Regions from separate parts of the Comamonas fluminis genome, predicted to be linked through region 3. Evidence: predicted binding sites of a transcription regulator. Region 3 holds the regulator's gene; each other region holds the start of a gene.
The links. Region 3 encodes sigma-54, which starts transcription at its own class of promoters, with help from an activator protein. Its sites were predicted from a motif close to TGGCANGNAANCTGCTTT; they were not measured.
Positions count from the first base shown of each region.

Region 1: the regulator sigma-54 is predicted to act here: its motif matches at 2,053-2,070, upstream of exaC (acetaldehyde dehydrogenase ExaC).
Region 2: the regulator sigma-54 is predicted to act here: its motif matches at 2,138-2,155, upstream of JDW18_RS00860 (ammonium transporter).

Region 1 covers NZ_CP066783.1:533,523-537,993, forward strand. The annotation lists gene pedF (cytochrome c-550 PedF) at 1-323, shown strand, start outside; gene exaC (acetaldehyde dehydrogenase ExaC) at 473-1,999, opposite strand; gene JDW18_RS02820 (YchJ family protein) at 2,244-2,654, shown strand; gene JDW18_RS02825 (HAD family hydrolase) at 2,779-3,504, shown strand; gene JDW18_RS02830 (DUF4336 domain-containing protein) at 3,518-4,213, opposite strand; gene JDW18_RS02835 (AraC family transcriptional regulator) at 4,231-4,471, opposite strand, start outside.
Region 2 covers NZ_CP066783.1:128,552-133,022, reverse strand. The annotation lists gene JDW18_RS00870 (glycerophosphodiester phosphodiesterase family protein) at 1-449, shown strand, start outside; gene JDW18_RS00865 (hypothetical protein) at 528-845, opposite strand; gene JDW18_RS00860 (ammonium transporter) at 869-2,101, opposite strand; gene cls (cardiolipin synthase) at 2,316-3,764, shown strand; gene JDW18_RS00850 (HEPN domain-containing protein) at 3,941-4,471, shown strand, end outside.
Region 3 covers NZ_CP066783.1:4,563,051-4,567,521, reverse strand. The annotation lists gene lptB (LPS export ABC transporter ATP-binding protein) at 1-579, shown strand, start outside; gene JDW18_RS21200 (RNA polymerase factor sigma-54) at 647-2,242, shown strand; gene JDW18_RS21195 (membrane-bound PQQ-dependent dehydrogenase, glucose/quinate/shikimate family) at 2,522-4,471, shown strand, end outside.

The DNA.
Region 1 (4,471 bases), 830 kb from region 3:
ATTCCAAGGGGGAGGGGCATAAGGAAGCGCTTCGCATTGGCTCGTCCGCCTATAACCAGAACTGCGCGCGCTGCCATGGGCTGGAGGCACTTTCCGGTGGGATTGCGCCGGATCTGCGCAAGTTTGACGACGACTGCCGCAGTCTGGCAGATGAGGCCAAGAAGTCTGCCTGCTACAAGGAAATGGATGACTACTACGCTGCTACCGTGCGCCGTGGTCGCGTGCGCGATGGGCGCGTGTACATGCCGCCGTTTGATGATGTGCTCTCGCAGGAAGCTGTCTGGGCCATTCGCACCTATCTGGAGTCGCGACGCGAGCCATAAAACAGAGATTCAGCGTTTTCGGGCCGTCCTTTGGGCGGCCTTTTTTTGTGTGTTGAACAGACCGGGGCTTATGCGCAGCATTTTTTGTGCAGACATGAAAAAAGCACGCGGCTGGAATGCCGCGTGCTTTTGAGAGGAAAGACCGGGGTTTAGAAGAAGCCCATGGCCTTGGGGTTGTAGCTGACCAGCAGGTTCTTGGTCTGCTGGTAGTTGTTCAGCGCGACCTTGTGGGTTTCACGGCCGATACCGGACTTTTTGTAGCCGCCGAAGGTGGCGTGTGCAGGGTACAGGTGGTAGCAGTTGGTCCACACGCGGCCTGCCTGGATGGCGCGGCCCATTTCATAGGCCTGTGTGCCGTTACGCGTCCAGACACCGGCGCCCAGACCGTATTCGCTGTCGTTGGCAATGCGGATGGCGTCTTCTGCGTTCTTGAAGGTGGTGACGGAAGCGACGGGGCCGAAGATTTCTTCCTGGAACACGCGCATATCGTTTTTGCCGTACAGCAGCGTGGGCTTGATGAAGAAACCGTCGTTGATGTCACCGCCCAGACGGTGGCGCTCGCCACCGGTCAGGCACTGTGCGCCTTCCTGACGGCCGATGTCGATGTAGCCGAGGATGCGCTCCAGCTGCTGGTTGGACACTTGCGCGCCGACCATGGTGGACTTGTCCAGCGGGTGACCCTGCTTCATGGCCTGCACGCGCTTGACGGCTTTTTCCATGAACTTCTCGTAGATGGACTCCTGCACCAGAATGCGCGAGGGGCAGGTGCAGACCTCACCCTGGTTCAGCGCAAACATGGACAGGCCTTCCAGCGCCTTGTCCAGGAACTCGTCATCGGCATCCATCACATCGGCAAAGAAGATGTTGGGGCTCTTGCCGCCCAGTTCGATGGTGGAGGGGATCAGGTTGTCGGCAGCGGCACGCAGAATGCGCTGGCCCACGGCGGTGGAGCCGGTAAAGGCAATCTTGGTAATGCGCTTGCTGGTCGCGAGCGCTTCGCCTGCCTCGCGGCCAAAGCCGTTGACCACGTTGAGCACGCCCGGTGGCAGCAGGTCGGCAATCAGCTCCATCAGCACCATGATGGAGGCGGGAGTCTGCTCGGCTGGCTTGAGCACCACGCAGCAGCCAGCGGCCAGGGCCGGTGGCAACTTCCAGGCCGCCATCAGCAGCGGGAAGTTCCAGGGAATGATCTGGCCGACCACGCCGATAGGCTCGTGGAAGTGGTAGGCCACGGTCTTTTCGTCGATTTCGGAGATGGCGCCTTCCTGCGCACGCAGGCAGCCCGCAAAGTAGCGGAAATGGTCAATGGCCAGAGGCAGGTCGGCGGCCATGGTCTCGCGCAGCGGCTTGCCGTTGTCGATGGTTTCGGCAATCGCCAGCAGCTCCAGGTTCTGCTCCATGCGGTCGGCGATCTTCAGCAGGATTCTGGAACGCTCGGCCACGGACGTCTTGCCCCATTTTTCCTGGGCGGCGTGGGCAGCGTCCAGAGCCAGGTTGATGTCATTGGCATCAGACTGAGGAATGCGGCAGAAAGGCTTGCCGGTGATGGGCGAGACATTGTCGAAATAGCGACCCGCCACTGGTGGTACCCATTTGCCGCCAATGAAGTTGTCGTACTGCTGCTTGTAGGGATAGGCGATATCGAGGTTGAAACGCTTGAGTTCGAACATGTCCATGCTTGTCTCCTTATGAATGAGACCGGCGCGCCACCGTGCCGGCTGCAGCAGCACATACAAGCTTTGTGCCAGATTCGCGCCCATGGTGCGCTCTATGGAAGATGGGCCCAAAGCCTGTTGCTGCGCGGGACGTGCTGTACCAGTTTGCAGCACTGCTGCATGGGTTTGGAGCAGCGCCACCTGTGCCATGTGGCACTGAGGCAGAATTCGCGCAACTTGTAATTGCCCAAAGCCTGTTGTCGTGATGTCTGACCAATCCTCTGCGCCCTGCCCCTGCGGGCGTGCTGATACCAAAAACCGTGTGTTTGCCTACGGGGCCTGCTGCGGGCGCTATATCGACCACAGGGATGAAAGCCCCGCCCCGGATGCCGAGGCGCTGATGCGTTCACGCTACACCGCCTTTGTGCGCGAGAACGCCAGCTATCTGCAAGCGACATGGCATGAAAGCCAGCGCCCACTGCAACTGGATTTTGATGAGGGCGTCAAATGGCTGGGCCTGCAGGTCAAGGATTTCAAGCCCACGGGGGATGACCGTGCCGAGGTCGAATTTGTCGCCCGCTACCGCCTTGCAGGCCGCGCCGTGCGCCTGCATGAGCGCAGCCGGTTTGTGCGTGAGGCTGGGCGCTGGCTTTATGTGGATGGCGATCAGTTCTGAGCGGGCCAGAGTGTCCTTTCACTGAACTCCAAAACAGACAAGCTCGCATAATCGGGCCATTGTTTTTGACCCAAGGCGCCTCTGGCGCCTTTTGCATTGCGCGTTTTGCAATGCGGATGACCTCATGACTGCTTTTGACGCTGTGCTTTTCGACTGTGATGGTGTGCTGGTAGACAGCGAATCCATCACCAACCGTGTGCTGTGCACCATGCTCAACGAATCCGGCTGGGCTATCAGCCAGGAAGAGTGCACGCGTGATTTCATCGGCAAGACGGTGCGCAGCCAGGCGGCAGTGATTGAAGCCCATACCGGCAAGCCGCTGACGGATGCCTGGATGGCCGAGTTCTATGAGCGCCGCAATGCTGCACTGCAGGCCGAGCTGGTGGCCATTGATGGGGCGCTGGAAGCCGTCAAGCAGATTCACGCCATGTGCCAGGGCCGCATTGCCTGCGCATCAGGCGCAGACCGCGCCAAGGTGGAGATGCAGCTGGCCAAGGTAGGCATGGCACCTTACTTTGAAGGCCATGTTTACAGCGGCCACGAAATGTCGCGCAGCAAGCCTTTCCCTGATGTGTATCTGGCCGCAGCCAGCGCGCTCAAGGCAGACCCGGCCAAGTGCCTGGTGATTGAAGACACGGTGACGGGCGTGCAGGCCGGTGTGGCTGCGGGTGCCACCGTCTGGGGCTACTTCCCGGCAGATCAGGGGCATGCCTCGGCAGAACAGCTGCTGGAAGCTGGCGCTGCCTGCGTGTTTGGCGATATGGGCGATCTGCCCGCCATGTTCGAAGCCGTGCGCAAAAGCGCCGCCAGAGCCATTGCAGGCGATGGCTACGAGCACGAAATTCAGTAAACCTCTGGCTGAACTAATCCCAGATTGATAGCGCCTCTCGCAGGCGCTGCATTGGCTGGGTGTCAATAATGCTGTTGTGCAGCAAAATCACGCGCTGCACGGGCAGGCTTTCAATCTGCCGTGCGCAGGCTTGCACGGCGGCCTTGTCCTTGACCAGCAGGCGCACGGTGCGCGGCACCGTCAGGCGTTCATGGCCGCCGGTCAGGCCCAGATACATGCGCACAGGCAGGCTTAGCGGCCCTTGCCAGCATTGCAGCAGGTCAGTCGCAATCAGGCTGCCGCTGGCCGGGTGGAACCAGAGGGTTTCATTGAGTGTGGGAATGCCTTTGACGGGCAGGCACTGCAGCTGGCCAGCCCAGGGCGCGACATCATCGGGCGGAATGCGCTGCATCTGCGGCAGCTCCGGGTGCTTGGCCAGCACGCCAGACGTGCCATAAAGCTGAGCCTGTGGATAAAGCTGGGCCAGCGGCGGCACAAACATATGGTGCATGGCGCTGGGCGCCACGATATGGCGCAGCGGCCCCAACTCGTCCAAGGCGGCTTTTTGCGCCGGACTCAGCGGCACGGCAGAGTGGGCGAACAGACTGCCGTCAACCAGCCGGATCACGGTCATGCGCGTGCTGATGCGCATTCCCATATTGCTGAATTGATAGCTGAGAGCCCAGACTCCGTCTGCGATAGCCTGCCATTTTTCAGTGGATTCCTGCATTGAATGCTCCGGTGCAATCAGGCGGCCCGCTGGCCTGCCGTCTTGCGAAATTCCGACGGTGACAGCCCCGTCCACAGCCGGAAGGCGCGAATAAAGCTCTTGTCATTGAGAAAGCCGCAGGCCTGCGCCACGCGCTTGATGGGGCGGCTGGTGCGCAGCAGCAGGGCAATGGCACGCTCGCGCCGTATTTCATCCTTGAGCGCCTGCAGCGAAGCGCCTTCTTCCTTGAGCTGGCGGTGCAGGCTGCGCTGCGATACA
Region 2 (4,471 bases), 420 kb from region 3:
GCTCCGTCGGCTACATCACCAGCGATGAGTGGACCTTCATCAGCGGCCGCCCCTATAGCTGGACGCTGGCGGGCGATGCGCGCACTTTTGCAGCCATGCAGACCCCGGCTGGGCTGGCCGAAATCAAAACCTATGCCGACGGCATCGGTCCCTGGAAGCCACAGGTCATCGCGCATTCCGTCGTGCCTTACAAGGATGGTGCCGGCCTGAAGGATGTGAACACATTGAAAGACACCGCCCTCATTGCCAACGCCCACAAGGCGGGCCTGGTGGTGCACAGCTTCACCTTCCGCAGCGAAGCCAGCCGACTGGCAGGCATCTTCAAGGGTGACCCCTCGCAGGAATTCCTGGCCTACTACCGCCTGGGTATTGATGGCGTCTTCACCGACTTCACTGCCGATGGCGTGAAAGCCCGCGATGCCTATATCGCAGAGCTGAAGGCAAAGTAAGTCGCCTGGTGATAAGTTGATTCCTGATTTGATAGCGCTATGCGCATATCAAATCAGGGCATCAAGGCATATCAGCCCCTATCTCAGACCACCGATATAGCGCGCCGAGATGCGCAGAATTTCGGCGGCCTTGGTGGCAACAGAATGGTCTTCATTCACCCCCGCTGCGCCTGCGGACTGCATTGACTTGCCAGCCCAGCTTTCCTGCAAGCGCAGCGCCAGACGCGTCAATTCCTCATCCTGATTTTCCTTCGCATGTTCCAGTGCGAAAGCCACCATGGCCTGTGCATAATCTTCATTGCCAGCCATCCATTCCGTATCAGTGACGCGGCCGGTCTTGCGGCGCAACTGCACATGCAAATGCGCTGCAATGGCCAATTTTTCGCTGTCCTCCATACACACCTCCTCGCATCCATGAATCAGTGCTGCCGCTCCAGATGCAGGCTGATGTCCAGCCCCTCCCGCTCCTGTGCAGAGCCCACCCGCAGCGGCATCAGCAAACGAATCAGGGCCAGCACCAGCAGCGTGCCCACAGCGCTGTAGGCCGCCACAGCCAGCACGGCAACCAGCTGGTTGAGCACGGTGGCACCGGTGCCAGCCATCAAGGGGTCGGCAAACACAGCCGTCAGCAAGGAGCCTGCAATGCCACCCACCCCATGCACACCAAACACATCAAGCGAGTCATCCGCCCCCAGGCGGCGCTTGAGCCAGGTCGCACCCCAGTAGCAGACGGCGCCTGCAATCAGTCCAATCCACAGGGCACTGCTGACCTGCACAAAACCTGCTGCAGGGGTGATGGCTACCAGGCCACCCACCATGCCCGAGAGCAGGCCCAGCAAGGTCGGTGCACCGCGTTTGAACCACTCCATCAGCATCCAGGACAGCCCGCCTGCGGCCGCAGCCACCAGCGTGACCACAAAGGCCAGCGCCGCACGCCCATCGGCCGACAGGGCTGAGCCTGCATTGAAGCCAAACCAGCCAAAAAGCAGCAACGCCGTGCCCATGGCCGTCCAGCCCAGGCTGTGGGGCTCAAAAGCCTCGGCGCCATAACCATGCCTTTTGCCCAGCACACAGGCGCACACAAGCGCTGCAACGCCCGCGTTGACGTGCACCACAGCACCGCCCGCAAAATCCAGTGCACCAAGCTGGTTCAGCCAGCCACCACCTTCCCAGACCCAGTGCGCAACTGGTGCATAGACCAGCACGCTCCACAGCGCCGCAAATAGCAGCACCGCAGCAAAGCGCATGCGCTCCACCACGGCGCCGACAATCAGCGAAGTGGTGATGATGGCGAACGCCGCCTGAAACAATGCATAGGCCGCTTCAGGCAGGTGCGGAGCCAGATGGCTGACCGCCAGCACATTGCGTTTGGCATCGAAGTGCAAAGAGGCAAACCAGGCCCGGCTCAGATTGCCCAGCCAGGGCGAATCGGCCGCAAATGCCAGCGAGTAACCGATGCCAAACCAGGTCAGCGCCACAATGCACGCCACCGCAAACACGGCGGCCATGGTGTTGACCACGTTCTTGCGGCGCACCAGCCCCGCGTAAAACAGTGCAATCCCCGGCAGCGTCATCAGCAGCACCAGCGCTGCAGAAGTCATGACCCACGCGGTATCTGCCTTGTCTATGGCAGTCAATGGCACCAATTCCATGCACACCCTCCCTGCTTGTTTGCTTTTCAGGAAGGCGAAGCAGGTTCCATGCCAGAGAACTATTGCGCGCAAACACGTCGCTCATCAATCAATAGCTGGCTGCGCTTTATCCGCAACGGCATCAGCGGCTTTTGGCATTGATTTTCAGTCAGTGGCAAAGATGGCATTGCCCACTGCTTGTATGCTGGGCCAGTCAACCTCTGGACACTGCTTCATGACCTGGCTGCTACTGACTCTTCATGTGTTGTTGATTACGGGCTTTGGCCTGCGCATTCTGCTGCGCAGAGACATGCGCCCCGATGTGCGCCTGGCATGGCTGCTGGTGATGGTGCTGCTGCCCTATGTGAGCTGCGCGCTGTATTACTTCTTTGGCGAAGTCGCTCTGGGCCGTGTGCCCAGCCGAAAGCGGCTCAATGTGCAGGAATTCTGCCAGGCGCACGGCAGCAGCGTGGCGGCAGACAGGCCCTCTGCCACACCCAGCGCAGGCACAACCTCGATTCCTGCACGGTGGCAGCCAGCGTTTCGCTATGCATCGTCCATCAACGGCTTTGAGGCATTGCCCGGCCATCTGGCCGAGCTGATGCGCGATGGCGACCACGCCCGCGCGCAACTCATTGCCGACATGGATGCAGCCCAGCGCGAAATCAATGTGCTGTACTACATCTGGCTGGAAGACGAAACCGGCACCCATGTGGCCCAGGCACTGATGCGCGCCGCACAGCGCGGCGTCACCTGCCGCGCCATGGTCGATGGACTGGGCTCTCGCGCACTGGTGCGCTCGCCCCTGTGGAAGCAGATGCAGCAAAGCGGCGTACACCTCAGCGTAGCCCTGCCCATCAACCGCCCGCTGACCATCATGCTCACCAGCCGGCTGGATCTGCGCAACCACCGCAAGATCACGCTGATCGACGAGCGCATCACCTATATCGGCAGCCAGAACTGCGCTGACGAGGCCTTTCGCGTCAAACCCCGCTACGCCCCCTGGATCGACATCATGCTGCGCATGCAAGGCCCCGTCGTGGCCCAGATGCAGCAGACCTTTGCCAGCGACTGGGCGCAGTCGCAGACCGCCGTCGAGCCCCCATCCATCGCACCGGCTCAGGCCGGTGAGCAAGGCTTTCACGCCATTGGCATTGCCGAAGGCCCCACAGAGCGCCCCCGGGCCACGCCCCAGCTTGTGGCGAACCTGCTGGCCGGTGCGCACCGTGAAGTGCTCATCTCCACGCCCTACTTTGTTCCAGACACCACGGTGCTGGATGCCCTGTGTTCTGCCGCACTGCGCGATGTGCAGGTCACCCTCATCCTGCCTGCGCGCAATGACTCCTGGATCGTCGGCGCCGTCAGCCACAGCCACTACTGGCGCCTGCTCAGGGCCGGGGTGCAGATTCACGAATTTCAGCCCGGCCTGCTGCACGCAAAAACGCTGTGTCTGGATGGCGAAGTGAGCTTTATCGGTTCCACCAATCTGGACCTGCGCAGCTTCGATCTGAACTTTGAAAACAATGTGCTGCTGTATGACACTGTCACCACGCAAGCGATACGCGAACGCCAGCAAAGCTATATCCAGCAATCGCAGCAGGTGACGCTGGAGCAAGTGATGAAGACACCGGTGCACAAACGCATCTGGAGCAATCTTCTCAGCGCCTTGAGCCCTGTGCTGTGAACGGCATCACTTCAACATGAGAAGTGGCTTTTACTGGCTGCAGCGCTGATCCATAAAGCGCTACGCGCTATGAAATTCATATTGAACCCTCATACCGCTGCCGCCTGCAGGTAAGTCATTGCTCTGTTTCCCATAGCTCTCTAAGCTCTGGCCAGACCAAGAGAGGAAACCACGTCATGCAGGCCACACACACCGCACTCAAAGAACGCCACCGCGCCATACGTGATGGCATGCCGGAAGCACTCAATCTGCGCATTCACCGCTCGCTCAGCTGGCTGCACCGCGCCAGCCAGTGCCATGACGATGTGGACGCGCGCTTTATCTTTCTGTGGATTGCCTTCAACGCTGCATACGCACAGGAAATCCCGCGCGGCCAGCACCTGTCGCAGCAGGAGAGCTTTCGCAGCTTTTTGCACAAGCTCGACGGGCTCGACACCCGCAAGCAGCTCCACACCCTGGTCTGGAACACCTTCAGCGGCCCCATTCGCGTGCTGCTGGACAACCCCTATGTCTTCGAATCCTTCTGGAGCCACCAGCGCGGTGAAATCGACGCAACCACCTGGCAGGAACGCTTTGCCGCTGGCAAACGCAAAGCCGCCATCCTGCTGGCACAAAGCCAGACGCCCGAGCTGCTGGGCCTGGTCTTTCAGCGCATCTACACCTTGCGCAACCAGCTCATGCACGGCGGCGCCACCTGGAACAGCCAG
Region 3 (4,471 bases):
AGCGATGGTGGCGAGATCTTCATCGACGGCCACGCTGTGGGCAATATGCCGATTCATCAGCGCTCGCGTCTGGGTCTTTCCTATCTGCCTCAGGAAGCCTCGATCTTTCGCAAACTCAGCGTGGAAGACAATGTGCGCGCCGTGCTGGAGCTGCAAAAAGATGAGCAAGGCAAGACGCTGAGCCGTGAAGAGGTGGAAAAGCGCCTGACGGGCCTGCTGCAGGAACTGCGCGTGGACCATCTGCGTGAATCTCCGGCGCTGGCGCTGTCTGGTGGTGAGCGCCGCCGCGTGGAAATTGCCCGTGCGCTGGCCACGCAGCCGCGTTTCATTCTGCTGGACGAGCCTTTTGCCGGTATCGACCCTATCGCGGTGATCGAAATTCAGCGCATCATCGGCTTCCTCAAGGAGCGCGGCATTGGCGTTCTGATTACCGACCACAACGTGCGCGAAACGCTGGGCATTTGCGATCACGCCTTCATCATCAGCGACGGTCATGTGCTGGCCGAAGGCACACCAGAGCAGATCGTGGAGAACGCCGATGTGCGCCGCGTCTATCTGGGCGAGCATTTCAGGATGTGATGGGTAGTATGGCCCCCACGTTCCCTTACTTCATGTACTCACTTCCCCCGCGCCGGGTGTCCCCCCAATGAAACCAGGGCTGTCGCTACGCGTATCGCAACATCTGTCGCTGACGCCGCAGCTGCAGCAATCGATTCAGCTGCTGCAGCTGTCCACTCTGGAGCTGGCGCAGGAAGTCGAGCAGATGCTGATCGACAACCCTTTTCTTGAGCGCGATGCGGAGGATGCGGGCGCTCCTGATGAAATAGCAGCCAGCCTAAACAACTCAAGCATTTCAGAGATATATCAATCAGAAAAAGAGACTGAGAAAGCGCAGGCAGCTTCAGAATCCATAGCAGAGCCCGCCACCGCAGAAACCCCGGAAAACCTGAACTGGGAAGCCGATGGCATTGATGGCCAGGATGGCGAGTGGGGCGGGGAATCCAGCAGCGAGTGGGATAGCCCATCGCTCAGTGGCAGCGGCTCTGGCAGCAACCGGGACAGTGACGATGAGGTCGATGCCATTGACCTGGCCCGCGAGCATGTGAGCCTGACCGACTTTCTGCATCGCCAGGCGCTGAGCCTGCACCTCGGGGCAGAAGACATGGCTGCGCTGCGTTTTCTGATCGAGTCGCTCAGTGACGACGGCTACCTTGAAGACCCCTTGCAAGAGCTGGCGCAAAGCCTGGCTGGTGATGACTTTGAGGAGCGTGAAGAGCTGGAGCAGCGCTTTTCCATTGCACTCAAACTGTTGCAAAGTCTGGAGCCCGTAGGCGTTGGCGCGCGCGACCTGGCTGAATGCCTGCAGCTGCAACTGCGCGATCTGATCCGCGAGGCCGAGGACGAGGGCACGACACAAGCGCACATGAATCTGCTGCTTCTGGCGCAAAACATCTGCGCCCAGCCCATGGACCTGCTGGCGCGGCGTGATCTGCGCAAGCTCACCAGCCTGTGCGGCGCCCGTGAAGAGGCTTTGCGCGAAGCCATGGCACTGATTGCACGGCTGGAGCCACGGCCAGGGCGCCGGTTTATGGATGTGGAGCGCCAGATCGTGGTGCCTGATGTCATCGTGCGCCCTGTGCGCGCCAGTTCAGGCCGCGTTGATTTTGCCGTGCAGCTCAACCCCGATGTGATGCCCAAGCTGCGTGTGCACGATATCTACGCCAGCGTGCTGCGCCGCCACAAAAACAGCGAAAGCCATGCCGCACTGCAGCAGCGTCTGCAGGAGGCCCGCTGGTTCATCAAGAACATTCAGCAGCGTTTCGACACCATCTTGCGCGTCTCTGAAGCGATTGTGGAGCGGCAGAAAAACTTCTTCGTGCATGGCGAGTTGGCCATGCGCCCGCTGGTGTTGCGCGATATTGCAGACCAGTTGGGCCTGCATGAATCCACCATCAGCCGTGTGACAACCGCCAAGTACATGGCCACGCCGCAAGGCACATTCGAGCTGAAGTACTTCTTTGGCTCAGGCCTGGGCACAGAAACCGGCGGCAGCGCGTCCAGCACGGCAGTGCGTGCGCTGATCAAGCAGTTTGTGGACGCGGAAGACACGAAAAAGCCGTTATCAGACGCCAAACTGGCCGATATGCTCAAGGAGCAAGGCATCGAATGTGCCCGCCGCACCGTCGCCAAATACCGCGAACAGCTCAAGATACCCACGACCACGCTGCGCAAGGCGCTGTAAAAGCTCGCTGCCGCCCACAAAAAAGCCGCTGATGCATTGCACAGCGGCTTTTTTGTGGGCGGGTGACTTCTGTGTTCTTTTCGGCTGATTTGTGGATCGCATGAGTTTTCAATTTATTCAGAAATTTATAAAAACAATACCAAATGGTCATTTTTGATTCGTTGCCTATTAAAAATGACTGATTGGTATAGTTCATGTACAAGAGTTGATGCCGGATTGTTTTGCATGGCTGCTCTTGCCCGGATCTGATGCCGGTTTTCTGTTCTTGATGGTGCATTTATGTCTACAACACAAACAGCCAAGCCCTCTGGTGGCTTACTGCCACGCATTTTTGGCGTGGTTCTCGTGCTGGTGGGCCTGGTTCTGGCGATCGGCGGCATTCGCCTCGCTGCGCTGGGTGGGTCCTGGTACTACCTTATCGCCGGTTTGCTGACGGTTATTTCCGGTGTCTTTCTGGTCAAGCGCAATGCCAAGGGCGGCCTGCTGTACCTGGTGGTCGTGGTCGGCACGGTGATCTGGGCGCTGGCCGAAGTCGGTGCTTTTTTCTGGGGCCTGGTGCCTCGCCTGGCGCCGGTGCTGGTGCTGGGCTTTTTGGCAGCGCTGTGTGTTCGGACGCTTTCTGGTAAGCAAAACAAGCTGGCCATCCCCGCCGCCGCTGTGCAAGCTCTTGTGCTGCTGGCCGGTGCGGTGTCCATCTTCACGCCGCACGATACGGTGCAAAACACCGCCAAGCTGGGCGAGACCCCGGTGCGCGAAGTGGCCACGGTGTCTGATGCCAGCAGTGCCGACAATCAATCGCTGCAATTTGGCCGTGATGCCGACAGTGCCCGCTATGCGCCGCTGGACCAGATCAATGCTGCCAATGTGAACCAGCTGAAAGTGGCATGGACTTTCCATACAGGTTCAAAAACTGGCAAAAACTACGAAGACCAGAACACGCCTATTCAGATTGGCGACAGCCTGTACATCTGCACGCCAGAAAACCGCGTGATGGCGCTGGATGCCGAGACTGGCGAAAAGCGCTGGGAGTGGAATCCTCATGTGAAGGAAGCATCGTTCTGGAATCGCTGCCGTGGTGTGGCGTATTACGAGATGCCCCAGGAGATGAAGTCGGCCGATGGCTTGTGCGACACCCGCATCATCACCACGATGAAGGATGCCCGGCTGTGGGCCTTGGATGCCAAGACCGGCAAGGTGTGCTCCAGCTTCGGCAAAAACGGCTCGACTGATTTGTCCGAAGGCATGGGCCCGTATGAAGAGCATTTCTACATGCCCACTTCGCAGCCCTTTGTGGTGGGCAGCCGCGTCATTGTGGGCGGCTGGGTCTGGGACAGCCAGCGCACCGATGAGCCTTCGGGCGTGGTGCGTGCGTTTGACCTGAAAACGGGTGAGATTGACTGGGCATGGGATCTGGCCAACCCCGGCATCACCAAGCTGCCTCCCGAAGGTGAAACCTACACCAAGGGCACGCCCAACTGGTGGTCGTCTGGCGCCTATGACGCCAAGCTGAACCTGATCTATCTGCCGCTGGGCAACGGAACACCTGACTTCTGGGGTGGCCACCGCAGCAAGGAAACCGATGCGCATTCCAGCTCCATGGTGGCGCTGCATGCCGACACCGGCAAGCTGGCCTGGAAGTTCCAGGGCATCCGCAATGACACGTGGGACTATGACGTTGCCTCGCCTCCCACTCTGGTTGACCTGCCCGATGGCAAGGGCGGCGAAACGCCTGCACTGGTGATGGCGACCAAGACGCACCAGCTGTTCATGCTGGACCGCCGCGATGGCAAGCCCGTGGCCCAGGTGGAAGACCGTCCCGTGTCGCAAGAGATGTTGCCCGGTGACCGCGTTGCTGCGACGCAGCCCTTCTCGGTTGGCATGCCGCAACTGGCCAAGGACAAGCTGGAAGAAACCGATATGTGGGGTGCCACCATGTTCGATCAGCTGTATTGCCGCATCAAGTTCAAGCAACTGCGCAATGACGGCATGTTTACAAAGATGACGGATAAGCCCACGCTGATCTGGCCTGGCTACTACGGTGGCTTCAACTGGGGCGGCATGTCGGTGGACAAGAAGCGCAATCTGCTGATCGTCAACGACATGAAGATGCCGCAAATTGGCTGGCTGATGCCGCAGGACAAGTTCGACGAAGCCAAGGCTATTGCCAAGACCATGGGCAAGGGTGCGGGCGTACCCCAGCAAAAGGGAACGCCGTATGTGGCGATTCGC